DNA from 3 places in the Neobacillus oceani genome. Region 3 is predicted to be linked to each of the others. Evidence: a T-box and tRNA genes for the amino acid it is inferred to sense, from the RefSeq annotation. Region 3 holds a T-box; the other regions hold tRNA genes.
The links. A T-box is a leader RNA that pairs with one kind of tRNA and senses whether it is charged. The one in region 3 lies ahead of pheS (phenylalanine--tRNA ligase subunit alpha), so its partner is inferred to be a tRNA-Phe.
Positions count from the first base shown of each region.

Region 1 (9,771 bases), 170 kb from region 3:
CTCTGTCAAATCGCATCCGCACTCAATATGCTTATCCAATAGGCTGGTGAAGTCCGTATTGATGACGGTGAATGAATTAGAAATCAAGGTGTACTCCTGAGAGCTCCTATAAAAGAAATCAAGATTTTCGGCATAGTGCGAAAAGCAGCCGATTCCGGACTCTCTATCCGCATCTGATGGAGAAGCCGGGAAAAGGAACAAACCGTCCCTCTTCCTGTTTAAGTCCCAATTCTTTCCCGAACCAAGATGGTCCATTAATGATCTATAACCAGACTTCGGAAATATTGCAACACTGCTGATTCCTGAATTCACCATGCTGGAAAGGACAAAGTCAATCAGGCGGTATCTACCTGCAAAAGGCAGAGCGGCAACCGGCCTGTGTGGCAGCAGTTCTTGCAGGTCTTCATGATAAGTGGCTGCATCGATTACTCCTAATAATTGTTTTTTCATTTCTGCCCCTCCTTCGATAAATTAAGTAGCTAAATCTCTCTGTTTAATCATTTCATCATTAACGAGTACAACTTCCCCGTTTTCCGGGCGAATAACCGTACCCTCAGGAATTTCCATATCACAAGGGACAATCGCCCTTTCAATGAACGTGTTTTTGCCGATTATGGAATCCGGCATGATGACAGAATCCTTGACGACGGCCCCTTTTTCAATTGTTACCCCCTGGAAAACAACGGAGCGTTCAATATCCCCCTCAACGGTACACCCTTCGTTGACCAGTGAATGCACAACCATTGCATCACTTGAAATGAACTGTGGTGGATGATTTGGATTTACTGAATAAATCCGCCAATCGTTATCGAATAAATCAAGCCCGCAAGTATCATCGAGCAAATCCATATTGGCCTCCCAAAAGCTTTCGAGCGTCCCAACATCCTTCCAGTACCCGGAAAAAGGATAGGCGACAAGCCTCTTCCCCTCCTCAACGAGCCGAGGAATGACATCTTTACCAAAATCATGGCTCGAGCCAGCATTTACGTAATCAGCTTCAAGGCTTTCTTTCAGCACATCCCAGCTGAATATATAAATCCCCATTGAGGCGAGATTGCTTTTGGGAACGTCCGGCTTTTCCTCGAATTCTATGATTCTCATATCCGAGCCGGTATTCATAATGCCAAAACGGCTGGCATCCCCCCAAGGCACCTCAATAACCGAAATCGTGGCATCGGCGCCTTTTTCAATGTGGTACTGGAGCATATGTTCATAATTCATCTTGTAAATATGGTCGCCAGATAAAATAAGGACATACTTCGGATCATACTGCTTAAGGTAATTCAGGTTCTGGTAAACGGCGCAGGCGGTTCCCGTATACCATTTCACTTCGGAGGATTCGCTGAAAGGCGGCAGGACCGTTACCCCTCCGTCCTTCCTGTCCAAATCCCACGCGCTTCCGATTCCAATGTATGAATTCAACACCATCGGCTGGTATTGGGTCAGAACCCCGACAGTATCGATACCTGAATTCGCGCAATTGCTTAAGGTGAAATCGATAATCCTGTATTTCCCGCCAAACGGAACTGCGGGCTTAGCGATACTCCGTGTCAACATTTTCAGCCTGCTGCCCTGCCCCCCCGCCAACAGCATTGCCACACATCTTTTCTTTGCCATTTTGGCTGCTCCTCTCTTTTCTGGGCAAAAACAAAAGCCCTAGCGAAGAATGAAAACCATCCTGTCGAGGCCTTGTCTGAATTGCCCGGCATTTTACTGGAAAGATTGGAACCCCTTTGCTCTCCCATTAAAGCCCTTATTTAGGTAAAAACAAATAGCTTTTACTGCCTTTGTCCATACTTTCAAAAGGAGTAGCATGCCCACTGCATGCTGTTGAACATTGAAATCCCTTTGAAATGGATATTCTTTTTTTTAACAATAATTCTCTTTATCGGCCTCAATACCTTGACAAAAATTCTTCGCTTTATTGACAAAAAATTAGTGAATCTCCCATTAATCCCGGAAATTCCACCCTATCCTTCCGTACCGGACAATTTTTCCTTCATAAAAAGATAAAAACCCGCCCGTCAACTCGAAAAAATTATGGCAGGGAAGTGTATAATCGCCAAAGGCAAAAGTTATGTAAAGTTGCCAACTATAGAGGAAAAAAGGAGAGCAACTCAGGGAAACAAGAGAAGAATGAAGAAATTTTTCAGTTTATTTTAAAGTATTCTTTCTTATACCCTATTTTTTCAAAAGAATAACCTGTTTTCTCAAAAAGTTTTAAAACTTTTCTGAAACTTTTAAAGAGGAGAATTTGCATCAAAAATCCACTTTTTGAAATAGGGAAAAGATATATAGGAATTGATTGGAGCTAGTAAGGGATCACACACCATGAAGATCTCAATACATCACTGTACAATGGGATATATATAGGAAGTAGAAGAACATGCGAAAAAGAGCAGCTGGCAAAATGCCTGCTGCTCTTTCTAGTTTTATGACCCCTACGGGATTCGAACCCGTGTTACCGCCGTGAAAGGGCGGTGTCTTAACCGCTTGACCAAGGGGCCATATATGGCGGAGAAGGAGGGATTTGAACCCTCGCGCCGGTCACCCGACCTACGCCCTTAGCAGGGGCGCCTCTTCAGCCTCTTGAGTACTTCCCCATAATGGCTCCGCAGGTAGGACTCGAACCTACGACCGATCGGTTAACAGCCGATTGCTCTACCACTGAGCTACTGCGGAATAATAAGTATATCCATACGCCTATATAGTATTTTGTGTCCCCGCCTCAGAAAGATCCGCAAGAAGCGGCTCGGCGTGTACAACTCGCAGCTTATTCATAGGTGTGATGCTCGTCTCTACCACTGAGCTACTGCGGAATAATAATTCTAAATAAAAATATGGTGGGCCTAAATGGACTCGAACCATCGACCTCACGCTTATCAGGCGTGCGCTCTAACCAGCTGAGCTATAGGCCCATATATGGAGCGGGTGATGGGAATCGAACCCACGACATCAGCTTGGAAGGCTGGAGTTTTACCATTAAACTACACCCGCGTATTAAAATAAATGGGGCGATTGAGGGGAATCGAACCCCCGAGTGCCAGAGCCACAATCTGGTGCGTTAACCACTTCGCCACAACCGCCATTACCAAAAGGTTGATAATGGTGGCTCAGGACGGAATCGAACCGCCGACACAAGGATTTTCAGTCCTTTGCTCTACCGACTGAGCTACTGAGCCATAAAAAAATGGCGGTCTGGACGGGACTCGAACCCGCGACCTCCTGCGTGACAGGCAGGCATTCTAACCAACTGAACTACCAGACCATATTGCGGGGGCAGGATTTGAACCTGCGACCTTCGGGTTATGAGCCCGACGAGCTACCGAACTGCTCCACCCCGCGACGATAAAAAGATATTAAGTTGCGCCATGCTCTAAGTGAGCTGACTCTCCTACAACTCGCAGCTTGATCGATGCCACCCCGTGAGGATAAAAAATAAATGGCGGAGGAAGAGGGATTCGAACCCCCGCGCGGTTTAACCCGCCTGTCGGTTTTCAAGACCGATCCCTTCAGCCAGACTTGGGTATTCCTCCATTTATTATAAAAATATCTGATGGACCTTGTAGGACTCGAACCTACGACCGGACGGTTATGAGCCGTCTGCTCTAACCAGCTGAGCTAAAGGTCCATATTATACAATCACTATAAGAATCCGGCTCTGAACTGTCTGGTCAAGCACAAAATTTTGGTAGCGGCGGAGGGGATCGAACCCCCGACCTTACGGGTATGAACCGTACGCTCTAGCCAGCTGAGCTACACCGCCAAAATATATAAGTGATTTTATGAATGGTGGAGCCTAGCGGGATCGAACCGCTGACCTCCTGCGTGCAAAGCAGGCGCTCTCCCAGCTGAGCTAAGGCCCCTTTTTCAAAAATGGTCGGGAAGACAGGATTCGAACCTGCGACCCCTTGGTCCCAAACCAAGTGCTCTACCAAGCTGAGCTACTTCCCGAAATCTATATGGCGCGCCCGAAAGGAGTCGAACCCATAACCTTCTGATCCGTAGTCAGACGCTCTATCCAATTGAGCTACGGGCGCATAATTTTAAATGGTGCCGAGGACCGGAATCGAACCGGTACGGTAGTCACCTACCGCAGGATTTTAAGTCCTGTGCGTCTGCCAGTTCCGCCACCCCGGCTAAATCTGGAGCGGAAGACGGGATTCGAACCCGCGACCCCCACCTTGGCAAGGTGGTGTTCTACCACTGAACTACTTCCGCAAGATAATAATGCGGGTGAAGGGAGTCGAACCCCCACGCCTCGCGGCGCTAGATCCTAAGTCTAGTGCGTCTGCCAATTCCGCCACACCCGCATATGAAAATGGTGAGCCATGAAGGACTCGAACCTTCGACCCTCTGATTAAAAGTCAGATGCTCTACCAACTGAGCTAATGGCTCGTACAGGGAATGCTCCCTAAATATATATTAACTTCAGTCAGATGCTCCGCAGAACTTTCGTTCTACTCCACAACTCGCAGCTTAAGCATGAAGCTTTGCTCGTTGCTCTACCGACTGAGCTAATGGCTCAAAAATGGTGCCGGCTAGAGGACTTGAACCCCCAACCTACTGATTACAAGTCAGTTGCTCTACCAATTGAGCTAAACCGGCATAATGAATGATATTTAAATATATGGTGGAGGATGACGGGATCGAACCGCCGACCCTCTGCTTGTAAGGCAGATGCTCTCCCAGCTGAGCTAATCCTCCATCATTTATGCCCGGCAGCGTCCTACTCTCACAGGGGCGAGGCCCCAACTACCATCGGCGCTGAGAAGCTTAACTTCCGTGTTCGGTATGGGAACGGGTGTGGCCTTCTCGCCATAACTGCCAGACATTGAATCAGACATACTTTATTATAATACCTTTTCAGGTTTTTTCAAGTGGAAATTTCATTCCCTCAAAACTGGATAATTTTCAGAAGAAGTTCAGAAGAACACGGTAATCTTATTGTCCAGCTGCGGCTCCTAGCCTCTCGAGGTCGCTTCAGTCCGTCCATCGAAGTCAAAGAACGACTTCAATTACCGGCCTTCCAGCGCTTGTCGAGGCTGACCAGTCGCCTCCGCTTTTCTATTTGGTTAAGTCCTCGATCGATTAGTATCAGTCAGCTCCACACGTCGCCGTGCTTCCACCTCTGACCTATCAACCTGATCATCTTTCAGGGATCTTACTTCTTACGAATGGGAAATCTCATCTTGAGGGGGGCTTCATGCTTAGATGCTTTCAGCACTTATCCCGTCCGCACATAGCTACCCAGCGATGCCTTTGGCAAGACAACTGGTACACCAGCGGTGCGTCCATCCCGGTCCTCTCGTACTAAGGACAGCTCCTCTCAAATTTCCTGCGCCCACGACGGATAGGGACCGAACTGTCTCACGACGTTCTGAACCCAGCTCGCGTACCGCTTTAATGGGCGAACAGCCCAACCCTTGGGACCGACTACAGCCCCAGGATGCGATGAGCCGACATCGAGGTGCCAAACCTCCCCGTCGATGTGGACTCTTGGGGGAGATAAGCCTGTTATCCCCGGGGTAGCTTTTATCCGTTGAGCGATGGCCCTTCCATGCGGAACCACCGGATCACTAAGCCCGACTTTCGTCCCTGCTCGACTTGTAGGTCTCGCAGTCAAGCTCCCTTGTGCCTTTACACTCTGCGAATGATTTCCAACCATTCTGAGGGAACCTTTGGGCGCCTCCGTTACATTTTGGGAGGCGACCGCCCCAGTCAAACTGCCCGCCTGACACTGTCTCCCACCCAGATCATGGGTGCGGGTTAGAATTTCAATACAGCCAGGGTAGTATCCCACCGACGCCTCCACCGAAGCTGGCGCTCCGGCTTCACAGGCTCCTACCTATCCTGTACAAGCTGTACCAAAATTCAATATCAGGCTGCAGTAAAGCTCCACGGGGTCTTTCCGTCCTGTCGCGGGTAACCTGCATCTTCACAGGTACTATAATTTCACCGAGTCTCTCGTTGAGACAGTGCCCAGATCGTTACGCCTTTCGTGCGGGTCGGAACTTACCCGACAAGGAATTTCGCTACCTTAGGACCGTTATAGTTACGGCCGCCGTTTACTGGGGCTTCGATTCAGAGCTTCGCTTGCGCTAACCCCTCCTCTTAACCTTCCAGCACCGGGCAGGCGTCAGCCCCTATACTTCGCCTTGCGGCTTCGCAGAGACCTGTGTTTTTGCTAAACAGTCGCCTGGGCCTATTCACTGCGGCTCTTCAGGGCTATGAACCCTAAAGAGCACCCCTTCTCCCGAAGTTACGGGGTCATTTTGCCGAGTTCCTTAACGAGAGTTCTCTCGCTCACCTTAGGATTCTCTCCTCGCCTACCTGTGTCGGTTTGCGGTACGGGCACCTTTCATCTCGCTAGAGGCTTTTCTTGGCAGTGTGGAATCAGGAACTTCGGTACTAAATTTCCCTCGCTGTCACAGCTCAGCCGTCACGGAAAGCGGATTTGCCTGCTTTCCAGCCTAACTGCTTAGACGCACATATCCGACAGTGCGCTTACCCTATCCTCCTGCGTCCCCCCATTGCTCAAACGATGAAGAGGTGGTACAGGAATATCAACCTGTTGTCCATCGCCTACGCCTTTCGGCCTCGGCTTAGGTCCCGACTAACCCTGAGCGGACGAGCCTTCCTCAGGAAACCTTAGGCATTCGGTGGATGGGATTCTCACCCATCTTTCGCTACTCATACCGGCATTCTCACTTCCAAGCGCTCCACAGGTCCTTCCGGTCCTGCTTCAACGCCCTTGGAACGCTCTCCTACCACTGACATCGAAGATGTCAATCCACAGCTTCGGTGATACGTTTAGCCCCGGTACATTTTCGGCGCAGAGTCACTCGACCAGTGAGCTATTACGCACTCTTTAAATGGTGGCTGCTTCTAAGCCAACATCCTGGTTGTCTAAGCAACTCCACATCCTTTTCCACTTAACGTATACTTTGGGACCTTAGCTGGTGGTCTGGGCTGTTTCCCTCTTGACTACGGATCTTATCACTCGCAGTCTGACTCCCACGGATAAGTCTTTGGCATTCGGAGTTTGTCTGAATTCGGTAACCCGATGGGGGCCCCTAGTCCAAACAGTGCTCTACCTCCAAGACTCTTACAACGTGAGGCTAGCCCTAAAGCTATTTCGGAGAGAACCAGCTATCTCCAGGTTCGATTGGAATTTCACCGCTACCCACACCTCATCCCCGCACTTTTCAACGTACGTGGGTTCGGTCCTCCATCCAGTGTTACCTGGACTTCAACCTGGACATGGGTAGATCACCTGGTTTCGGGTCTACGGCCACATACTCATTCGCCCTATTCAGACTCGCTTTCGCTGCGGCTCCGCCTCTTCGGCTTAACCTTGCATGGGACCGTAACTCGCCGGTTCATTCTACAAAAGGCACGCCATCACCCATGAACGGGCTCTGACTACTTGTAGGCACACGGTTTCAGGATCTCTTTCACTCCCCTTCCGGGGTGCTTTTCACCTTTCCCTCACGGTACTGGTTCACTATCGGTCACTAGGGAGTATTTAGCCTTGGGAGATGGTCCTCCCGGATTCCGACCGGATTTCACGTGTCCGGCCGTACTCAGGATCCACTCAGGAGGGAACGAAGTTTCAGCTACAGGGCTTTTACCTTCTCCGGCAGGCCTTTCCAGGCCTCTTCGCCTACCCCGTTCCTTTGTAACTCCATGTAGAGTGTCCTACAACCCCGGAAGGCAAGCCTTCCGGTTTGGGCTATGTCCCGTTTCGCTCGCCGCTACTTGGGGAATCGCGTTTGCTTTCTCTTCCTCCGGGTACTTAGATGTTTCAGTTCCCCGGGTCTGCCTTCAATACCCTATGGATTCAGGTAAAGATGCCACCCCATTACGGATGGCGGGTTTCCCCATTCGGAAATCTCCGGATCAAAGCTCACTTACAGCTCCCCGGAGCATATCGGTGTTAGTCCCGTCCTTCATCGGCTCCTAGTGCCAAGGCATCCACCGTGCGCCCTTTCTAACTTAACCTAAAAGGTCATTCCACTCTGTTTACCAGAGAGAAAACTAAAATGGCGATCACTCGGTTCTTCTTGGTTACTTCTTCTTAACATTATCCAGTTTTCAAGGAACAAACTTTGCCCGAAAGGGCAGAGTCAAAAAAAGCTTTGAAGGATTGCTCCCTCAAAACTAAACAAACAAGCGGCCAACATCACAGTCCCGAAGGACTGAGTTCCGATTGCCTTAAAGGCAATATCCTTAGAAAGGAGGTGATCCAGCCGCACCTTCCGATACGGCTACCTTGTTACGACTTCACCCCAGTCATCTGTCCCACCTTAGGCGGCTGGCTCCTTACGGTTACCCCACCGACTTCGGGTGTTACAAACTCCCGTGGTGTGACGGGCGGTGTGTACAAGGCCCGGGAACGTATTCACCGCGGCATGCTGATCCGCGATTACTAGCGATTCCGGCTTCATGCAGGCGAGTTGCAGCCTGCAATCCGAACTGAGAATGGTTTTATGGGATTGGCTCCACCTCGCGGCTTCGCTGCCCTTTGTACCATCCATTGTAGCACGTGTGTAGCCCAGGTCATAAGGGGCATGATGATTTGACGTCATCCCCACCTTCCTCCGGTTTGTCACCGGCAGTCACCTTAGAGTGCCCAACTGAATGCTGGCAACTAAGATCAAGGGTTGCGCTCGTTGCGGGACTTAACCCAACATCTCACGACACGAGCTGACGACAACCATGCACCACCTGTCACTCTGTCCCCCGAAGGGGAACGTCCTGTCTCCAGGAGTGTCAGAGGATGTCAAGACCTGGTAAGGTTCTTCGCGTTGCTTCGAATTAAACCACATGCTCCACCGCTTGTGCGGGCCCCCGTCAATTCCTTTGAGTTTCAGCCTTGCGGCCGTACTCCCCAGGCGGAGTGCTTAATGCGTTTGCTGCAGCACTAAAGGGCGGAAACCCTCTAACACTTAGCACTCATCGTTTACGGCGTGGACTACCAGGGTATCTAATCCTGTTCGCTCCCCACGCTTTCGCGCCTCAGCGTCAGTTACAGACCAGAGAGCCGCCTTCGCCACTGGTGTTCCTCCACATCTCTACGCATTTCACCGCTACACGTGGAATTCCGCTCTCCTCTTCTGCACTCAAGCCCCCCAGTTTCCAATGACCCTCCACGGTTGAGCCGTGGGCTTTCACATCAGACTTAAGAGGCCGCCTGCGCGCGCTTTACGCCCAATAATTCCGGACAACGCTTGCCACCTACGTATTACCGCGGCTGCTGGCACGTAGTTAGCCGTGGCTTTCTGGTCAGGTACCGTCAAGGTACCGGCAGTTACTCCGGTACTTGTTCTTCCCTGACAACAGAGCTTTACGACCCGAAGGCCTTCTTCGCTCACGCGGCGTTGCTCCGTCAGACTTTCGTCCATTGCGGAAGATTCCCTACTGCTGCCTCCCGTAGGAGTCTGGGCCGTGTCTCAGTCCCAGTGTGGCCGATCACCCTCTCAGGTCGGCTACGCATCGTCGCCTTGGTGGGCCATTACCCCACCAACTAGCTAATGCGCCGCGGGCCCATCTGTAAGTGACAGCCGAAACCGTCTTTCAGCTTCCCAACATGAGTTGGAAAGGATTATCCGGTATTAGCTCCGGTTTCCCGAAGTTATCCCAGTCTTACAGGCAGGTTGCCCACGTGTTACTCACCCGTCCGCCGCTAAAGTTCCAAAAGCAAGCTTTTGAAACTTCCGCTCGACTTGCATGTATTAGGCACGCCGCCAGCGTTCGTCCTGAGCCAGG
Region 1 covers NZ_CP143543.1:3,329,055-3,338,825, forward strand. The annotation lists gene V1499_RS16790 (sugar phosphate nucleotidyltransferase) at 1-450, opposite strand, end outside; gene V1499_RS16795 (glucose-1-phosphate adenylyltransferase) at 472-1,617, opposite strand; tRNA gene V1499_RS16800 (tRNA-Glu) at 2,436-2,507, opposite strand; tRNA gene V1499_RS16805 (tRNA-Ser) at 2,513-2,603, opposite strand; tRNA gene V1499_RS16810 (tRNA-Asn) at 2,608-2,682, opposite strand; tRNA gene V1499_RS16815 (tRNA-Ile) at 2,842-2,918, opposite strand; tRNA gene V1499_RS16820 (tRNA-Gly) at 2,924-2,997, opposite strand; tRNA gene V1499_RS16825 (tRNA-His) at 3,011-3,086, opposite strand; tRNA gene V1499_RS16830 (tRNA-Phe) at 3,107-3,182, opposite strand; tRNA gene V1499_RS16835 (tRNA-Asp) at 3,192-3,268, opposite strand; tRNA gene V1499_RS16840 (tRNA-Met) at 3,272-3,345, opposite strand; tRNA gene V1499_RS16845 (tRNA-Ser) at 3,444-3,536, opposite strand; tRNA gene V1499_RS16850 (tRNA-Ile) at 3,558-3,631, opposite strand; tRNA gene V1499_RS16855 (tRNA-Met) at 3,690-3,766, opposite strand; tRNA gene V1499_RS16860 (tRNA-Ala) at 3,791-3,866, opposite strand; tRNA gene V1499_RS16865 (tRNA-Pro) at 3,878-3,954, opposite strand; tRNA gene V1499_RS16870 (tRNA-Arg) at 3,964-4,040, opposite strand; tRNA gene V1499_RS16875 (tRNA-Leu) at 4,052-4,140, opposite strand; tRNA gene V1499_RS16880 (tRNA-Gly) at 4,147-4,221, opposite strand; tRNA gene V1499_RS16885 (tRNA-Leu) at 4,232-4,313, opposite strand; tRNA gene V1499_RS16890 (tRNA-Lys) at 4,323-4,398, opposite strand; tRNA gene V1499_RS16895 (tRNA-Thr) at 4,533-4,608, opposite strand; tRNA gene V1499_RS16900 (tRNA-Val) at 4,632-4,707, opposite strand; rRNA gene rrf (5S ribosomal RNA) at 4,717-4,832, opposite strand; rRNA gene V1499_RS16910 (23S ribosomal RNA) at 5,072-8,004, opposite strand; rRNA gene V1499_RS16915 (16S ribosomal RNA) at 8,237-9,771, opposite strand, start outside.
Region 1: it has a tRNA-Phe gene. The T-box ahead of pheS (phenylalanine--tRNA ligase subunit alpha) is inferred to sense a tRNA for this amino acid. The anticodon was not compared.

Region 2 (9,771 bases), 2.2 Mb from region 3:
CCGATTCTTAACTATACCATACAAGCGATTTTGGTGGAACTTGGGCAATCGTTTTGGGATAGAAGAAAAAATGGTTTTTAATTAAGGAAGGAAAAAAAGAAATTATTGTCGAAACTATAGCTATCAATGTTTTGGAGGAACGACCATGGAAGATATTCTTCGCCCGATATACCAGGAAAGGGCCAGCCAATCGAATACTATGGGGATTTTATTGGTTGAAAAAAAAGAGAAATACAGCCCGGCCACTGATTTTTTTGATGCAATTCTTTTGGTGATTGTCAATGAAGCCGATGAGCCAATTACGATAAAACATTATTCCTATGGAGAAGAGAAAGCCGCACTTCATACAATTACCGAGGCTAAGTTACGGGAGTGGATGCTCCTTGGTACGAACCGGAAAATTTTCGAATGGCTTTACGGAGCGAAAGTTGTTTTCGACAGAAATGAGTACATAAGAAATTTGCTTACGGAATTCAGGGACTTTCCTTTTTATGGCCGGAAAATAAAGATGGGCATAGAATTTGCCAAACTGATCCGCCGTTATTTGGACGGCAAGGCTTTTTTTGAAAATGGCCAATACCTTGATGCCTATAACCATGTTGTCCATTCACTTCATCATTTGGCGCGCCTTGCGGTCATCGAAAGCGGCTTCCATCCCGAATTAACGGTTTGGAACCAGGTAAAGCAAATTGATCCCGAGCTGTTTAAGCTTTATGAGGAGCTCGTTACAAGCGAAGAGGCGTTGGAGAAACGTCTTGAGCTTTTATTCCTAGCCAGCGAATTTTTGATTCATTCAAGAACCAGGGTAGGGGCGGGCCATCTTTTAAGTGTTCTTAAAAAGAAAGATATTTGGACGATTGGGGAAATAATGAAGGATGAAGAGCTTGTTCATTATTCAGTTGATTTAAGCGTCCTTCTTGAGTACCTTGCTGAAAAGAATTTGATTGAGACGGTCCCTGTGGAAACGAAAAGCCCTAGCCTGTATCATAGGTATTACAAGGTGTGTTAATAAAGGAATAAATATTATTTTAAAAAAGTAAAAAGGTATTGACCTTTAGGTGGAATCTTGTTATATTAATATCCGTCGCTGCGATACGAACCACTAAATAGTTCGTAAGCGGCGGATAAAAAAGTTATTGACACAGTAATTGAGGTTATGATATATTATAAAAGTCGCCTCAATGCGACACGGTGAGTTTCCGCGTAAACGGAACTCGCGGTGATGAGTAATATTGTTCCTTGAAAACTAAACAAACAAGCGTCAACAAACAATAATATAGTGATCTTCGGATCACTAGCCAACGTAACTTTATGAGCTAAACTCATACTCTTTTTTGGAGAGTTTGATCCTGGCTCAGGACGAACGCTGGCGGCGTGCCTAATACATGCAAGTCGAGCGGAAGTTTCAAAAGCTTGCTTTTGAAACTTTAGCGGCGGACGGGTGAGTAACACGTGGGCAACCTGCCTGTAAGACTGGGATAACTTCGGGAAACCGGAGCTAATACCGGATAATCCTTTCCAACACATGTTGGGAAGCTGAAAGACGGTTTCGGCTGTCACTTACAGATGGGCCCGCGGCGCATTAGCTAGTTGGTGGGGTAATGGCCCACCAAGGCGACGATGCGTAGCCGACCTGAGAGGGTGATCGGCCACACTGGGACTGAGACACGGCCCAGACTCCTACGGGAGGCAGCAGTAGGGAATCTTCCGCAATGGACGAAAGTCTGACGGAGCAACGCCGCGTGAGCGAAGAAGGCCTTCGGGTCGTAAAGCTCTGTTGTCAGGGAAGAACAAGTACCGGAGTAACTGCCGGTACCTTGACGGTACCTGACCAGAAAGCCACGGCTAACTACGTGCCAGCAGCCGCGGTAATACGTAGGTGGCAAGCGTTGTCCGGAATTATTGGGCGTAAAGCGCGCGCAGGCGGCCTCTTAAGTCTGATGTGAAAGCCCACGGCTCAACCGTGGAGGGTCATTGGAAACTGGGGGGCTTGAGTGCAGAAGAGGAGAGCGGAATTCCACGTGTAGCGGTGAAATGCGTAGAGATGTGGAGGAACACCAGTGGCGAAGGCGGCTCTCTGGTCTGTAACTGACGCTGAGGCGCGAAAGCGTGGGGAGCGAACAGGATTAGATACCCTGGTAGTCCACGCCGTAAACGATGAGTGCTAAGTGTTAGAGGGTTTCCGCCCTTTAGTGCTGCAGCAAACGCATTAAGCACTCCGCCTGGGGAGTACGGCCGCAAGGCTGAAACTCAAAGGAATTGACGGGGGCCCGCACAAGCGGTGGAGCATGTGGTTTAATTCGAAGCAACGCGAAGAACCTTACCAGGTCTTGACATCCTCTGACACTCCTGGAGACAGGACGTTCCCCTTCGGGGGACAGAGTGACAGGTGGTGCATGGTTGTCGTCAGCTCGTGTCGTGAGATGTTGGGTTAAGTCCCGCAACGAGCGCAACCCTTGATCTTAGTTGCCAGCATTCAGTTGGGCACTCTAAGGTGACTGCCGGTGACAAACCGGAGGAAGGTGGGGATGACGTCAAATCATCATGCCCCTTATGACCTGGGCTACACACGTGCTACAATGGATGGTACAAAGGGCAGCGAAGCCGCGAGGTGGAGCCAATCCCATAAAACCATTCTCAGTTCGGATTGCAGGCTGCAACTCGCCTGCATGAAGCCGGAATCGCTAGTAATCGCGGATCAGCATGCCGCGGTGAATACGTTCCCGGGCCTTGTACACACCGCCCGTCACACCACGGGAGTTTGTAACACCCGAAGTCGGTGGGGTAACCGTAAGGAGCCAGCCGCCTAAGGTGGGACAGATGACTGGGGTGAAGTCGTAACAAGGTAGCCGTATCGGAAGGTGCGGCTGGATCACCTCCTTTCTAAGGATATTGCCTTTAAGGCAATCGGAACTCAGTCCTTCGGGACTGTGATGTTGGCCGCTTGTTTGTTTAGTTTTGAGGGAGCAATCCTTCAAAGCTTTTTTTGACTCTGCCCTTTCGGGCAAAGTTTGTTCCTTGAAAACTGGATAATGTTAAGAAGAAGTAACCAAGAAGAACCGAGTGATCGCCATTTTAGTTTTCTCTCTGGTAAACAGAGTGGAATGACCTTTTAGGTTAAGTTAGAAAGGGCGCACGGTGGATGCCTTGGCACTAGGAGCCGATGAAGGACGGGACTAACACCGATATGCTCCGGGGAGCTGTAAGTGAGCTTTGATCCGGAGATTTCCGAATGGGGAAACCCGCCATCCGTAATGGGGTGGCATCTTTACCTGAATCCATAGGGTATTGAAGGCAGACCCGGGGAACTGAAACATCTAAGTACCCGGAGGAAGAGAAAGCAAACGCGATTCCCCAAGTAGCGGCGAGCGAAACGGGACATAGCCCAAACCGGAAGGCTTGCCTTCCGGGGTTGTAGGACACTCTACATGGAGTTACAAAGGAACGGGGTAGGCGAAGAGGCCTGGAAAGGCCTGCCGGAGAAGGTAAAAGCCCTGTAGCTGAAACTTCGTTCCCTCCTGAGTGGATCCTGAGTACGGCCGGACACGTGAAATCCGGTCGGAATCCGGGAGGACCATCTCCCAAGGCTAAATACTCCCTAGTGACCGATAGTGAACCAGTACCGTGAGGGAAAGGTGAAAAGCACCCCGGAAGGGGAGTGAAAGAGATCCTGAAACCGTGTGCCTACAAGTAGTCAGAGCCCGTTCATGGGTGATGGCGTGCCTTTTGTAGAATGAACCGGCGAGTTACGGTCCCATGCAAGGTTAAGCCGAAGAGGCGGAGCCGCAGCGAAAGCGAGTCTGAATAGGGCGAATGAGTATGTGGCCGTAGACCCGAAACCAGGTGATCTACCCATGTCCAGGTTGAAGTCCAGGTAACACTGGATGGAGGACCGAACCCACGTACGTTGAAAAGTGCGGGGATGAGGTGTGGGTAGCGGTGAAATTCCAATCGAACCTGGAGATAGCTGGTTCTCTCCGAAATAGCTTTAGGGCTAGCCTCACGTAGTGAGAGTCTTGGAGGTAGAGCACTGTTTGGACTAGGGGCCCCCATCGGGTTACCGAATTCAGACAAACTCCGAATGCCAAAGACTTATCCGTGGGAGTCAGACTGCGAGTGATAAGATCCGTAGTCAAGAGGGAAACAGCCCAGACCACCAGCTAAGGTCCCAAAGTATACGTTAAGTGGAAAAGGATGTGGAGTTGCTTAGACAACCAGGATGTTGGCTTAGAAGCAGCCACCATTTAAAGAGTGCGTAATAGCTCACTGGTCGAGTGACTCTGCGCCGAAAATGTACCGGGGCTAAACGTATCACCGAAGCTGTGGATTGACATCTTCGATGTCAGTGGTAGGAGAGCGTTCCAAGGGCGTTGAAGCAGGACCGGAAGGACCTGTGGAGCGCTTGGAAGTGAGAATGCCGGTATGAGTAGCGAAAGATGGGTGAGAATCCCATCCACCGAATGCCTAAGGTTTCCTGAGGAAGGCTCGTCCGCTCAGGGTTAGTCGGGACCTAAGCCGAGGCCGAAAGGCGTAGGCGATGGACAACAGGTTGATATTCCTGTACCACCTCTTCATCGTTTGAGCAATGGGGGGACGCAGGAGGATAGGGTAAGCGCACTGTCGGATATGTGCGTCTAAGCAGTTAGGCTGGAAAGCAGGCAAATCCGCTTTCCGTGACGGCTGAGCTGTGACAGCGAGGGAAATTTAGTACCGAAGTTCCTGATTCCACACTGCCAAGAAAAGCCTCTAGCGAGATGGAAGGTGCCCGTACCGCAAACCGACACAGGTAGGCGAGGAGAGAATCCTAAGGTGAGCGAGAGAACTCTCGTTAAGGAACTCGGCAAAATGACCCCGTAACTTCGGGAGAAGGGGTGCTCTTTAGGGTTCATAGCCCTGAAGAGCCGCAGTGAATAGGCCCAGGCGACTGTTTAGCAAAAACACAGGTCTCTGCGAAGCCGCAAGGCGAAGTATAGGGGCTGACGCCTGCCCGGTGCTGGAAGGTTAAGAGGAGGGGTTAGCGCAAGCGAAGCTCTGAATCGAAGCCCCAGTAAACGGCGGCCGTAACTATAACGGTCCTAAGGTAGCGAAATTCCTTGTCGGGTAAGTTCCGACCCGCACGAAAGGCGTAACGATCTGGGCACTGTCTCAACGAGAGACTCGGTGAAATTATAGTACCTGTGAAGATGCAGGTTACCCGCGACAGGACGGAAAGACCCCGTGGAGCTTTACTGCAGCCTGATATTGAATTTTGGTACAGCTTGTACAGGATAGGTAGGAGCCTGTGAAGCCGGAGCGCCAGCTTCGGTGGAGGCGTCGGTGGGATACTACCCTGGCTGTATTGAAATTCTAACCCGCACCCATGATCTGGGTGGGAGACAGTGTCAGGCGGGCAGTTTGACTGGGGCGGTCGCCTCCCAAAATGTAACGGAGGCGCCCAAAGGTTCCCTCAGAATGGTTGGAAATCATTCGCAGAGTGTAAAGGCACAAGGGAGCTTGACTGCGAGACCTACAAGTCGAGCAGGGACGAAAGTCGGGCTTAGTGATCCGGTGGTTCCGCATGGAAGGGCCATCGCTCAACGGATAAAAGCTACCCCGGGGATAACAGGCTTATCTCCCCCAAGAGTCCACATCGACGGGGAGGTTTGGCACCTCGATGTCGGCTCATCGCATCCTGGGGCTGTAGTCGGTCCCAAGGGTTGGGCTGTTCGCCCATTAAAGCGGTACGCGAGCTGGGTTCAGAACGTCGTGAGACAGTTCGGTCCCTATCCGTCGTGGGCGCAGGAAATTTGAGAGGAGCTGTCCTTAGTACGAGAGGACCGGGATGGACGCACCGCTGGTGTACCAGTTGTCTTGCCAAAGGCATCGCTGGGTAGCTATGTGCGGACGGGATAAGTGCTGAAAGCATCTAAGCATGAAGCCCCCCTCAAGATGAGATTTCCCATTCGTAAGAAGTAAGATCCCTGAAAGATGATCAGGTTGATAGGTCAGAGGTGGAAGCACGGCGACGTGTGGAGCTGACTGATACTAATCGATCGAGGACTTAACCAAATAGATTGCTCGTTCTTCCGAACTTCTTCTGAAAATTATCCAGTTTTGAGGGAATGAAATTTCCACTTGAAAAAACCTGAAAAGGTATTATAATAAAGTATGTCTGATTCAATGTCTGGCAGTTATGGCGAGAAGGCCACACCCGTTCCCATACCGAACACGGAAGTTAAGCTTCTCAGCGCCGATGGTAGTTGGGGCCTTGCCCCTGTGAGAGTAGGACGCTGCCGGGCTTTGATTAAATACTATTCCGCAGTAGCTCAGTGGTAGAGCAATCGGCTGTTAACCGATCGGTCGTAGGTTCGAGTCCTACCTGCGGAGCCAACAAATGGAGAGCTGTCCGAGTGGCCGAAGGAGCACGATTGGAAATCGTGTATACGCTAACCGCGTATCAAGGGTTCAAATCCCTTGCTCTCCGCCATATATATTTTAATACTGGCCCCTTGGTCAAGCGGTTAAGACACCGCCCTTTCACGGCGGTAACACGGGTTCGAATCCCGTAGGGGTCACCATACATTGGAGGATTAGCTCAGCTGGGAGAGCATCTGCCTTACAAGCAGAGGGTCGGCGGTTCGATCCCGTCATCCTCCACCATAGGTTTATATTTTTTATTGTCGCGGGGTGGAGCAACGAGCGTTGCCTCACTGATTAAACTGCGAGTTGTACCCATCGAGCTGCTTCTTGAGTTAGCCTACTGAGATGGGGACAGTCAATGCTCCCAATGAGCATGACAAAAATGTAATATTTTTTTATCGTCGCGGGGTGGAGCAGTCCGGTAGCTCGTCGGGCTCATAACCCGAAGGTCGCAGGTTCAAATCCTGCCCCCGCAATTTGGTCTGGTAGTTCAGTTGGTTAGAATGCCTGCCTGTCACGCAGGAGGTCGCGGGTTCGAGTCCCGTCCAGACCGCCATTTATGGCTCAGTAGCTCAGTCGGTAGAGCAAAGGACTGAAAATCCTTGTGTCGGCGGTTCGATTCCGTCCTGAGCCATATTTAATTTAATTTATATTCACTATGCCGGTTTAGCTCAATTGGTAGAGCAACTGACTTGTAATCAGTAGGTTGGGGGTTCAAGTCCTCTAGCCGGCACCATTTTTTCGGTGGGGTAGCGAAGTGGCTAAACGCGGCGGACTGTAAATCCGCTCCCTCAGGGTTCGGCGGTTCGAATCCGTCCCCCACCACCATTTATACAGGGGTATAGTTTAAAGGTAGAACGAAGGTCTCCAAAACCTTTGGTGTGGGTTCGATTCCTACTACCCCTGCCAATTTTCCCAATAATGGCGGTCGTGGCGAAGTGGTTAACGCACCAGATTGTGGCTCTGGCACTCGGGGGTTCGATTCCCCTCGATCGCCCCATTTATGTTTAAATATTGATATTGGGCTATAGCCAAGCGGTAAGGCAACGGACTTTGACTCCGTCACTCGTAGGTTCGAATCCTGCTAGCCCAGCCATTTATGCGGAAGTAGTTCAGTGGTAGAACACCACCTTGCCAAGGTGGGGGTCGCGGGTTCGAATCCCGTCTTCCGCTCCATTATTCGGCGGCATAGCCAAGTGGTAAGGCAAAGGTCTGCAAAACCTTTATTCACCGGTTCGAATCCGGTTGCCGCCTCCATCATACAAAGTCCAATTCATTTTATTATGCCGGTGTGGCGGAATTGGCAGACGCGCACGACTCAAAATCGTGTTCCGAAAGGAGTGCCGGTTCGACCCCGGCCACCGGTATCTGAAAACGTTGAAATGACGCTGTTCTACACAAGATGTAGAACGGCGTTTTTTCGTTTATGCGGAACGATCCAGCAATTAAAATCGTACGCGGTGGAAACGAATAACACTGTAATGGGGACGTCATTATGGCCTGTACTAGACGCCAGAACGAACTATCTATGACGGAGGACATGTCGAAGCACTGTTGCAGCCTGCGCTCCGATTATCTGGATTTTGAGGGAATCCGTTAGAACTTTGGGTTAAGGAGTGCGAAATTCGAATTTACGCTCGTTAAGGTGGCCGCCTATACATACGAGGTAACTGGCAGTGTGCATTAAGTGGACAAGCTGACGTAGCAAAATGCACATCGAGCAGGATGCGGAAGTTATACGTGGCTAATGTGGCGGGCGTTGTTAATGTCCAGGTTATCGAGGTTTACCGGACATTACTTTTATTATATTGCATCGGTCGATATACTTAGCTATTATAGGGTACTTTCCCGAAACGTAGCCGTTCTCATTCGGATTGCTTCTCGTGATGTAGACACCGTTTCAACGGACTTTTTAATGTATATACATATCGGCACGACTCAAAACCCGTGATCCGTGAGGAGTATCGGTTCGACCCCACCATCATTTTTGAATGCTTTAGTTAAGTAATATCCGTAATATAGCTCAAGAACATTGGTGTATCAGTGTTCTTGAGCGTTTTTATATATTTTTTTATAACGATACCAATCGAAGCAATATTTTTGGACTTTTTATTTGGTGTCATAACCCAAAAATTGCACGAGATATGGATGTCATACCTATTTTTTTCGGGACATACTAAAACTAGATAGAAGGTGACAATTTTTACGACACTTTTTTACAAGACTCGAGTTTTTCTAATTGACTTTAAGTAGTTGTATTGTAAGATGGAAGTAATGATTTTTTAATATTCCAATTATTAAGAACACAATTCCATACTCTAAAATTATTTTAATTGGAAAATAATTAGAAAGGTGTGTGCTTGTTGGAAAAAGAGAAGAAAATCGCAAAACAGGGGGAACAATCAGGCAGACTGGAACGTATGGGTATTTCTTTAGCAAATTGGAGTGAGAAGTGGTTTCCAGATGCGTATATTTTTGCTGCAGTTGCAGTTGTGATCGTTGCAATAATTGCTTTATTAATGGGAAGGACTCCTGTCGAGGTGGGGGTCGATTTTGGAAAACACTATTGGGATTTGATTCCTTTTACAATGCAAATGGCTTTTATTATTATTACAGGCTACGTAGTGGCTTCTTCAAAACCTGTTCATAAGCTCATTGCTAAGATGGCGACAATTCCTAAATCACCGAAAGTAGCTGTAGCTTTTGTAGCATTCTTTGCCTTAGTTACATCATTAATTAGTTGGGGATTTAGCTTAGTGTTTAGTGGTATCCTGATTAAAGAAATCAGTAATCGAGTCAAGGGTGTCGATTATCGAGCCATGGCAGCAGCAGGGTTCTTAGGTCTTGGAAGTATTTGGGCATTAGGGCTTTCTTCATCAGCAGCATTATTAATGGCAACGAAATCTTCCATTCCTCCTGAATTGTATGAAATTAGTGGTACGATTGCAATGTCGGAAACGATTTTCACTTGGCAGAACTTAGTCATGATTGTTGTTCTAATTGTTTTATCCGTTTGGCTTGCATATGTGTCCGCACCAAATAAGGACAAGGCAAAGACTGCGGAAATGGCTGGTCTTGATTATAGCCGGATAGAATCTCTTGAAAAAAAGAAGGGTGATAGACCAGGAGAATGGTTGGAATATAGCCCAATATTAACGATCTTATTAGTTACTCTAGGTTTTCTTTATATTGGATACATAATGGCTGATGTAGGTCCAATCGCAGCACTAAATCTCAATAATTATAACTTCATACTTTTAATGTTTGGGTTGCTTTTGCACTGGACACCGAGGAACTTTTTGAATTCAGTATCTAACTCAGTACCTGCTATTAGTGGAGTACTTATACAGTTTCCATTATATGCAGGGATTT
Region 2 covers NZ_CP143543.1:815,411-825,181, forward strand. The annotation lists gene V1499_RS03990 (nucleotidyltransferase-like protein) at 146-1,009, shown strand; rRNA gene V1499_RS03995 (16S ribosomal RNA) at 1,332-2,883, shown strand; rRNA gene V1499_RS04000 (23S ribosomal RNA) at 3,116-6,048, shown strand; rRNA gene rrf (5S ribosomal RNA) at 6,163-6,278, shown strand; tRNA gene V1499_RS04010 (tRNA-Asn) at 6,295-6,369, shown strand; tRNA gene V1499_RS04015 (tRNA-Ser) at 6,376-6,466, shown strand; tRNA gene V1499_RS04020 (tRNA-Glu) at 6,483-6,557, shown strand; tRNA gene V1499_RS04025 (tRNA-Val) at 6,564-6,639, shown strand; tRNA gene V1499_RS04030 (tRNA-Met) at 6,802-6,875, shown strand; tRNA gene V1499_RS04035 (tRNA-Asp) at 6,879-6,955, shown strand; tRNA gene V1499_RS04040 (tRNA-Phe) at 6,961-7,033, shown strand; tRNA gene V1499_RS04045 (tRNA-Thr) at 7,060-7,135, shown strand; tRNA gene V1499_RS04050 (tRNA-Tyr) at 7,143-7,227, shown strand; tRNA gene V1499_RS04055 (tRNA-Trp) at 7,235-7,308, shown strand; tRNA gene V1499_RS04060 (tRNA-His) at 7,324-7,399, shown strand; tRNA gene V1499_RS04065 (tRNA-Gln) at 7,421-7,495, shown strand; tRNA gene V1499_RS04070 (tRNA-Gly) at 7,501-7,575, shown strand; tRNA gene V1499_RS04075 (tRNA-Cys) at 7,582-7,656, shown strand; tRNA gene V1499_RS04080 (tRNA-Leu) at 7,685-7,766, shown strand; gene V1499_RS04085 (hypothetical protein) at 8,165-8,350, shown strand; gene V1499_RS04090 (short-chain fatty acid transporter) at 8,763-9,771, shown strand, end outside.
Region 2: it has a tRNA-Phe gene. The T-box ahead of pheS (phenylalanine--tRNA ligase subunit alpha) is inferred to sense a tRNA for this amino acid. The anticodon was not compared.

Region 3 (9,771 bases):
AAACAGAGGAAGTGCCCTCCTGAATGTATTCCTCAATGACGGCGGCCGTTCCCTTCCCAATGCCGGAAATCGCGGTAAAGTCCGTAATGCCCGAAAGGCTCCTGTTATCCGTTTCAAGGGCAAAAGCAGCTTTCCGGAATGCCGAAACCTTGAACGGGTTTTCTCCCTTCAGCTCAAGGTAAATCGCGATTGTTTCAAGAAGCGCAATGACGTCTTTTTTATTTTTTTCCATTCCAATCAGCACCTGCCTTATCAGTTGTACGAAAATGCCAGGCTAAAGTTCCCAAGAAAAGCGGAAGCGCCCGTTCAGCGCCGTATGGACTGGAGGGCCCCGATGGAGATAAAGTGAAACTTCCATCAGCGGAGTTTTTCCGCTGATGGTTAGTTGAACGAATCGGACCTTTAGGGACAGTTGCCCTTTAGGGCTTACTGTCCCTTAACGGTGGGATAAAGGAAACACGATGAGCGTAAGCGAATCGATGTTGACTTATCGTAGCGAGGGGACCGAAGTACACTAGGCGCTGGGCGCTAGAGCTAGACAAATTTTATGAATTTCTTCGCTTTCTTTTTAAAGAATAAAGAACTCCCCTGCTGTCAGAGAAGTTCAAGCAGCTACATATTCTATCCATAATTCCTTCAATTGCTGCGAAATGATAGGCGTATTCTTAATAATCGCTTCCGCAATGGCGGATTCCTCTAGAGGTTTCTGGATCGCATCCATTGGAACCAGCGCAGCAATATACAGGAGCAACAGGACAATTAAATACACTTCCGCAACCCCAAGCAATCCTCCCGCCCAAACATTCAGCGTCCTCAGGATTGGAAGATGAGCGATGAAGTCTAACATTGAGCCAATGATTTGTACAAGCACCTTTACCGCAATGAAGATGGCGATAAAGGCAAACGCCCGATAATAGGCTTCTTCCATACCGATGGAAGAGGCGAAAAGTGAAAGAGGCGAAGAATCGCCGAGTGTCGGATAGGGAATCCACAGCTTCAGTTTCGGGGCAAGGCTGTCGTAGTACAAATAAGCGACGATGTAGGCGCCCACAAAACCCGCAAGGTGAAACAGCTGCAGGATAAAACCCCGTTTAAGGCCAATAAAAAACCCAAAAATAAAAATAATAATAAGTACTAAATCAAGCATTTCTATTCGTGTTCCCTTTCCAGTTCTGATTTCAGCCGTTCAAGCTGGTCTTTCAGCTTGATAAAATCATTAACGGCATTTACTGCGGTAAGGACAGCCAGTTTGTTCACGTCGAGAGAAGGATTCTTGGAACCGATTTCCCGCATTTTATCGTCCACGAGCGATGCGACAAGCCTGACATGGCTCGAGCTTTCCGGTCCAATTATGACATATTGCTGCCCATATATATCGACCGTTGTCCGGTTTTTATTCATATTCGACACGTATTTGCCTCCATTCAAAGAATCCTACTCCCTATCATACCATGAACAAGCTTTACTGGAAAAGCGAAATAGAAGCTTCCCGCTTGAAGGCATGACTGCGGGGAATGTCGATAATTGCCTCCCATTAACGCCCGCGAAAGTATGGTAAAATAAGCTGATAAAGGAATCTTCAAAAAGGGGTGCTTGTTTTTGGGCCACGCTGTAATTATCGCCACACAGGCTGACATAGCAAAATTGAAAGAACATTATTCGCAATTTTTACTGGATAAACTCCCCACCGGCAGCGTGTTTTCGGCAAAAACGCCGTCCTGTACAATCACAGCCTACAAATCCGGCAAGGTCCTTTTCCAGGGAGCCGCTGCTGAGAGTGAAGCGGCCCGATGGAATGGACTCCAGCCTTCTGAGTCGGCAGTGGGTAAAAAACCCATTGCAACGAAGCCGGCACCCGGTTCGCATTTGCCTCCCAATTTCGGCCATTTGTCTGTCATCGGTTCGGATGAAGTGGGAACAGGCGACTTCTTCGGCCCCATTACCGTGGTAGCGGCCTATGCGAGGCAACAGGACCTTCCCCTTCTGAAGGAGCTTGGGGTCCGGGATTCCAAAGATTTGAACGATGAGAAGATCATTTCCATCGCAAAGGACATAAAGAACGTCATTCCGTTCAGCCTGCTCACCCTCCACAACGAAAAGTACAACGAGCTGCAGCAATCGGGAATGACCCAGGGGAAAATGAAAGCTATCCTACATAATCAGGCACTGATCCATCTTCTTGGGAAAATTGCTCCCGAAAAACCGGAAGCAATCCTCGTCGACCAATTTGCCCAGCCTGAAATTTACTACGCTCACCTAAGAGGTCAGAAAAAGGTTGTCAGGGAAAATGTCTTTTTCAGCACAAAAGCGGAGGGGCTTCATCTTTCTGTAGCAGCGGCGTCGATTCTTGCGAGGTATGCGTTCATACGGCACTTTGAAAAGCTCGGCGAAGAGGCTGGGTTCACCATTCCAAAGGGAGCTGGAGCAAAAGTGGACGAAGCGGCCGCAAAACTCATTTTGGCCAAAGGGCAATCCACCCTGCCCCATTTCGTCAAACTGCATTTTGCAAATACACAAAAAGCCATGGCACTGGTTGCAAAGAGAAGGGGCAGCTTTTAATTAATGCCAGGTATAAAGAAAGAGCCGGACCCAAGCGGGTAACGGCTCTTTTTGTTCAAATATTTATCATTTACTTTTTAAAATTATCCCCTCAGGACGGCGCCAGCCTGCTCCTTTAGAGCTTCAAGCACCTTGTCATGCACCTTTGTTACCTCTTCATCTGTAAGCGTCCGTTCTGGGTTCGCGTACTTCAAAGAGAAGGCAATCGATTTCTTGCCGGCTTCCATATTCGCTCCTTCGTACAGGTCGAACACGGATGCTTCCTTCAAGAGCGGCTTGCCCGCCTCAAGGATGATGCTGCGCAGTTTTCCTGCCGGCGTTTCTTTATCCGCGACAAGCGCGATGTCCCTTGTGATGGACGGGAACCTTGGAATCGGCTCGTAATGCAGCGGCTCCGTTCCAGCTTCCAGCAATTCGCCTAGTTTCAATTCGAATACATACGTATCCTTCAAATCAAGCTCTTTTTGCATGGTAGGATGGATTTGGCCGATGAAGCCGATCCGTTTTCCATCGAGCAAAATGTCGGCAGTCCTTCCAGGGTGCATGCCGTCAAGCTGCGCCTGCGCAAACTCAACCCGGCCATCAAGGCCAAGCTTTTCGGAAAGCCCTTCAAGGATTCCTTTTAGGACATAGAAATCAACAGGCTTCTTTTCGCCCTGCCATGGGTTTGAAACCCATAGACCTGTTACAGCGGCCGCCAAGTGTTCTTCTTCGACCGGAAGTTCGCCGCCTTTCGAAAGGAACACGGCACCTGTTTCATAAACGGCGAGGCTATCCGCTTGGCGCGCGCCATTGTATTTCAATACTTCAAGCAGCTGTGGCACGATGCTTAGGCGCAACAGGCTGCGCTCTTCACTCATCGGCATCGCCAGCTTGATCGCCTCTGTTTTTTCAAGCGCGTATTGGGCAACCTTTTCTTCACTTGTTAAAGAATAGGTTACAGCTTGATATAGCCCAGCGCCCTCAAGATAGCGGCGGACCACACGGCGTTTCGCCTGGTAAGGAGTCAGTTTCCCGGCAGATTGCTCGCCCGCGGGAAGGGTTTTCGGTATGTTGTCGTAGCCGTAGAGGCGGGCTGCTTCCTCAATCAAGTCCTCTTCGATCGTAATATCGCCGCGGCGTGTCGGCACGATGACCGTGACGGTTTCATCTTCAACTGACACGTCAAACTTCAGCCTTGCGAAGATGTCTGTCACTTCATCGATTGAAAGCTGCATTCCAAGGACGGAGTTCAGTTTTTCCATCGTAATTGAAACGACCGCCGGTTCTACTTTAAGTGCATCCGCTACGACAGTGCCCTCGAGTACCTCGCCGCCAGCGTACTCGGCCATGAGTGCCGCGGCCCTTTCACCCGCTTCACGCACCCTGTTTGGATCCACTCCCTTTTCAAACCTGGCACTTGCTTCACTGCGAAGCCCGTGGTCCTTCGACGCCTTCCTGATTGTGCTTCCTGTAAAATAGGCCGACTCAAGCAGGACAGTCGTTGTAGATGGACTCACTTCCGAATTCGCTCCGCCCATCACGCCTGCAAGCGCGACCGGCTCTGTCCCATTCGTGATAACAAGATGGTCGGAAGTGAGCGTCCTCTTTGAATCGTCCAGCGTTACAATCGTTTCTCCCTCATGAGCGCGGCGGACGAGGATTTCCTTCGAGCCCAGCTTATCATAGTCGAATGCATGGAGCGGCTGGCCGTATTCAAGCAAAATATAGTTTGTTATATCGACAACATTGTTGTGCGGGCGAATCCCTGCCGCCATGAGGCGCGTCTGCATCCAAAGCGGTGACGGGCCGATTTTGACATTCTTGATTACTTTCGCCGCGTACAATGGATTGTCTTCTTTCGCTTCGACGGTTACTTTTATATAATCGGAAGCTTTTTCGCCGGCTTCGTCCAGCTTGATTTCAGGGAACTTTACTTCCCTTTCCAAAATCGCGCCGACTTCATAGGCAACCCCAAGCATGCTCAAGCAGTCGGCCCTGTTCGGTGTAAGTCCGAGTTCAAGAACCTTATCATCCCGGTTAAGCGAAGCGATGGCATCTTCTCCAGGCGTTACGCTTTCCGGGAAAACGAAGATACCTTCCGCGTATTCCTTTGGAACAATCTTGCCTTCCATGCCAAGTTCCTGCAGCGAGCAAATCATTCCGTTCGACTCTTCGCCACGGAGTTTTGCCCTTTTAATTTTGAAATTTCCTGGCAGTACCGCGCCCGTTTTTGCGACGGCTACCTTCTGCCCTTTCGCAACGTTCGGCGCGCCGCAAATGATTTGAACCGGGGATTCCTCACCGATATCAACAAGGCATTTGCTTAACTTATCCGCATTAGGATGCTGTTCGCGCTCAAGGACATGCCCGATTACAATCCCTGTGATGCCTTCGTTAAGAGTTTCGACACCCTCAACCTCTATTCCGCTCTTCGTAATTTTTTCCGCAAGCTCTTCACTCGTTATGCCGGATAAATCAACATAATCCTGGAGCCATTTATATGAAACAAACATGTTTAAAGCCTCCCTTTTTTAAAAATTGAGTCTATTCCTGCCTCGAAAACTGTTTCAGGAACCGGATATCGTTCGTATAGAAATGGCGGATATCGTCAATTCCGTACTTCAGCATCGCGATTCGCTCAGGCCCCATGCCGAAAGCAAACCCTGTATATTTTTTCGAGTCATATCCGGCCATTTCAAGGACGTTCGGATGAACCATACCGGCGCCGAGGATTTCAATCCACCCGGTTCCCTTGCAGACGCTGCAGCCATGGCCGCCGCAAATTTTGCAGGAAATGTCCATTTCAACAGATGGTTCGGTGAACGGGAAGAAGCTTGGACGAAGCCTGATTTCGCGGTCCTCGCCGAACATTTTTTTCGCAAACTCGGCAAGCGTCCCTTTCAAATCGCTCATCCGGATATTTTCACCGACAACAAGGCCCTCAATTTGCATGAATTGGTGTGAATGGGTCGCATCGTCATTGTCGCGCCTGTATACTTTCCCAGGGCAAATAATCCGGATTGGACCTTTGCCGCCCTGTTTTTCCATCGTCCTTGCCTGGACAGGTGAAGTATGGGTTCGAAGCAGTGTTTCTTCAGTAATATAGAAGGAATCCTGCATATCACGCGCTGGGTGGCCTTTTGGCAGGTTAAGGGCTTCAAAGTTGTAATAATCCTTTTCAACCTCCGGCCCTTCGGCGATCTGGTAGCCCATGCCGATGAACAGGTCTTCAATTTCTTCGATAATTTTCGTTAATGGATGATGGCTTCCGGTTCTGGCCGGCCTGCCGGGCAAAGTCACATCAATTGTTTCCGAAGCCAAACGCTCATTGACCGCCACTTCTTCAAGCTGCTGCTGCTTAGCCGAAATTTCCGCTTCAATCGCTTCACGCACCTCGTTGACAAGCGCCCCCATTTTCGGGCGTTCTTCCGCGGACAGCTTGCCCATTCCGCGCAACACCTCTGTGATTGGCCCTTTTTTGCCGAGATAGGCGACACGGACATCGTTCAATTCCTTCAGGCTTGACGCCTGGGCCACTTTTTCAATGGCTTCATTTTGCAATTCCGTCAATCTTTCCTGCATGGATATATTCCTCCTTTTATCAATCGGGCTAAGTACGGTGCTTTTTTGGAAAACAAAAAAAGCCCCATCCCAAATAAGGGACGAGGCTTGTGTTCGCGGTACCACCCTTGTAAACACGTATGTATAGAACATTCGTGTTCGCTTCATTGAGATAACGGCTTCTGCCGGCGCACCTTTACATCCATTCCGGATGGTCCCGGTGCCAACTCGGGAGGTGAACTTCGCTTGCTTTTGCCTAAAAGTGCTTTCAGTCCAGGGCACTTTTTCCCTAAAAGGCTACAGTCAAGGTACTTTTCTCCGTCATTGTTTTTCTTGTATAAATTTAGTTGCTATTATATCTTATTTCCGCTTTTGTTTCAAACTGTTTCGGTTGAATAATCTATGCTGCCAAAACTTTGCTGGTTACCCTTCTTTTATTGGTCCTTATGCAACCGCAAATAATATAACAGCACACCGGCCGCGACGGCGACGTTCAGCGACTCGCTTTTTCCGTAAATCGGGACATACAGGTTTTCGGTCGTTTTTTCCAAAAAATCTTTAGAAACGCCATTCCCTTCATTTCCGACAAGGAGCGCGAACCTTTCCGCTGGCATGGCTTCGGTATAATTCCTTGCCCCTTCAAGCGCGGTGCCATATACGGCGATGCCTTTTTCAATCAGCTTCGGTATCCATTCCTCAAGCCTTCCGGTCAGGACTGGCAGGTGAAAATGGCTTCCCTGGGCCGAACGGAGCACCTTTGGATTGTAAATATCAACACAGCCTGTTCCTGCAATGACAACATCAATTCCCGCGGCGTCCGCGGTCCTGATCATTGTCCCGAGATTGCCTGGGTCCTGGACGGCATCGAGCAAAAGGAACGTTTCCGCGGTTTCGATTTCATCTCGGCTGGACTGTTGCCTGCATACCGCCATAATCCCTTGAGGTGTTTCTGTTTCTGATAGGCTTTTAAAAATATCCTTCGTCACGACAGTTACGGGAATATCCTTATAATCAATCCGGGGAGGGATGTCGGTTCCCTCGGAGATAATCAACTCAGCAATTGTGCCCGGGCTTTTGATTGCTTCTTCAACAAGGTGGAACCCTTCAGCCAAAAACAGTCCGGACCGGTCCCGCTCTTTCTTCATGGACAGCTTCTTCCATTGCTTCACCTGAGGGTTTTGGGCGGATTGGCTATGTTTCACAGCTGCCCCCCCTTTCTTTATCACTCATTTTCCTATTATAGCTTAACGCTTGTACATATTAAAACCTGAAATAGAAAAAGATAGGGATGAATGAAAATTGAAAAGGAGGATAAACAATGGACCTTAATTTGCGCGCGGCTGTTATCCATAACATTGCCGACAATACCCAGCAGGAACTTGAGGACACAATTGTCGACGCCATCCAGAATGGCGAGGAAAAAATGCTTCCGGGGCTTGGCGTTTTATTTGAAATCATCTGGAACAATTCTTCGGAAAACGAGAAAAAAGAAATGCTGCAGGCTCTTGAAGGCGGACTGAAAAAATCTTAAAAAACAAGCTCCCCGTGACAGTTGTCAGGGGAGCTTTGCTTTTAGCCCAATTTAATTTTTTCGACTGTTTCCTTGTCGAGGCGTTTAATGACCTCGACAATAAGCTTAACTGCATTTTCGTAATCATCGCGGTGCAGCATCGCCGCATGCGAATGGATGTAGCGGGTCGCAATTGTGATCGCCAAAGATGGAACGCCATTATGTGACAAATGGATGGCGCCTGCATCGGTTCCGCCGCCTGGGACTGTATCAAATTGATAAGGAATATTTAGTTCGTCCGCTGTATCGGTGATGAAATCGCGTAATCCTTTATGGGAGACCATCGACGCGTCATAAAGAATGATTTGCGGACCATTGCCCATTTTTCCAAGCGCTTCTTTTTCAGTAACCCCTGGAGTATCGCCGGCAATCCCTACGTCGACGCCAAAGCCGATATCAGGCTGGATTTTGGCAGCGGCTGTCCTGGCGCCGCGCAGGCCGACTTCCTCCTGGATCGTGCCGACGCCATAAACGACGTTTGGATGGTCCGCATCCTTAAGCTGCTTCAGGACATCAATGGCAATCGCACACCCGATTCGGTTGTCCCATGCCTTTGCAAGCAGCATTTTCTCATTTTTCATGACTGTGAACTCAAAGTAAGGAACAATCATGTCACCTGGGCGGACCCCCCACTCGGAAGCTTCTTCCCTGCTCGTTGCACCGATATCGATGAACATATCCTTAATCTCGACCGGCTTTTTCCGTTGTTCGGCTGTCAAGATATGAGGTGGTTTCGATCCGATAACCCCAGTTACATCGCCTTTACGTGTAACGATCGTAACGCGCTGAGCGAGCATAACCTGGTTCCACCAGCCGCCAACAGGCTGAAAGCGGACGAACCCCTTTTCATCAATCTGGGTTACCATGAATCCGACTTCATCAAGGTGGCCTGCGACCATGATTTTCGGGCCGCCCTCCTTGCCGGTTTTCTTTGCAATTAGGCTGCCGAGGCCATCGGTTGTAACTTCGTCGGCATAAGGAGTAATATACTCTTTCATGACTTCGCGGACTTCCCGCTCATTTCCCGGAATTCCTTTTGCATCCGTGAGCGCTTTAAGCATTTGCAATGTTTCATCCAGTTGTGCCATACCTATGACTCCCTTTTTTATGTATTTGACCAGTTCATTATACAAAACGGCGGGATATTTGTAAAAATTTTCTGCTAATAGCCGTTTTGCTGTCTTTCATAATTTACTTCATTTTTCACGCGGTATGCTTCTTCAATTCTAGTTGCTGCAAAGCCAAGAAGATTTGCAAGACCCATAAACGAACGGAACAGGGTCCGATAATCGCTTTCCGACCTGCTTTTTTGAAAAGAAGAAATCGCCCTGAAAACATCGTTGAATTGTTCAGTTACATTCCGTTTAGGTTCGCCAGTAAATTCAATTTCCGAAGTGAATCCGGATTCGATTCCAAGCGATAGAATGAAATGGATGCCGTCAACAAATTCCTCCAGGACGGTTTCCCGGGGTGACGATGGCTTCTTGCTCCAGAACTTGAAACAGCGCGTCTCATTGGCCAATTCCCCGACTTCGACGAGCAAGGCCAAGACCTTCTTGTCAAACAAATCCTCGTTTTCCAGCCCGTTGTTTTTCTCTATGTAGGAATCAAGGGCTCTTTGCATATCAAATAATTTTTCGAGATTCATATCTATCCTCCCTGTTGTTTTAAGTGAACAAGAGTGTTAATTATTCAGAATCAAGACCGTTTTGAGAAATCTTTTCCGGCGAAACGGTCTTGAAGGACTTTTAAAATTCGCACTTCCATTCACGAAGGTCGTGCTAGTTAATAATCGATCCTCTCCGAAATGGGAACCTTTTTCCTTTTGCTTCGTATGTATAGGATACAACAATGGTTTCGAAACCAAAAATAGTGCCATGCGGGTGCTTTATCCGTGTGAATCCAGGGACGTTTCCTGCACCATCTAAGACATCACACCTTGTTTTCCAAAAAGGCTTCCCCAGACCTTAGAAGACGGGCTACGGATAAATATAAATTGGAACAAAAAGCTTCTAATGCCAGGAGGGCGTGAATTTGATTATGGTATTACGTGTAACAGTACTGGTTTTGTTAACCTCTATTGTTATAAGAATTGCACA
Region 3 covers NZ_CP143543.1:3,159,764-3,169,534, forward strand. The annotation lists gene polX (DNA polymerase/3'-5' exonuclease PolX) at 1-232, opposite strand, end outside; gene V1499_RS15970 (CvpA family protein) at 605-1,147, opposite strand; gene zapA (cell division protein ZapA) at 1,150-1,410, opposite strand; gene rnhC (ribonuclease HIII) at 1,600-2,559, shown strand; gene pheT (phenylalanine--tRNA ligase subunit beta) at 2,643-5,054, opposite strand; gene pheS (phenylalanine--tRNA ligase subunit alpha) at 5,086-6,123, opposite strand; T-box leader at 6,197-6,436, opposite strand; gene V1499_RS15995 (TrmH family RNA methyltransferase) at 6,537-7,304, opposite strand; gene sspI (small acid-soluble spore protein SspI) at 7,421-7,633, shown strand; gene V1499_RS16005 (M42 family metallopeptidase) at 7,675-8,760, opposite strand; gene V1499_RS16010 (dUTP diphosphatase) at 8,835-9,320, opposite strand; gene V1499_RS16015 (sigma-w pathway protein ysdB) at 9,707-9,771, shown strand, end outside.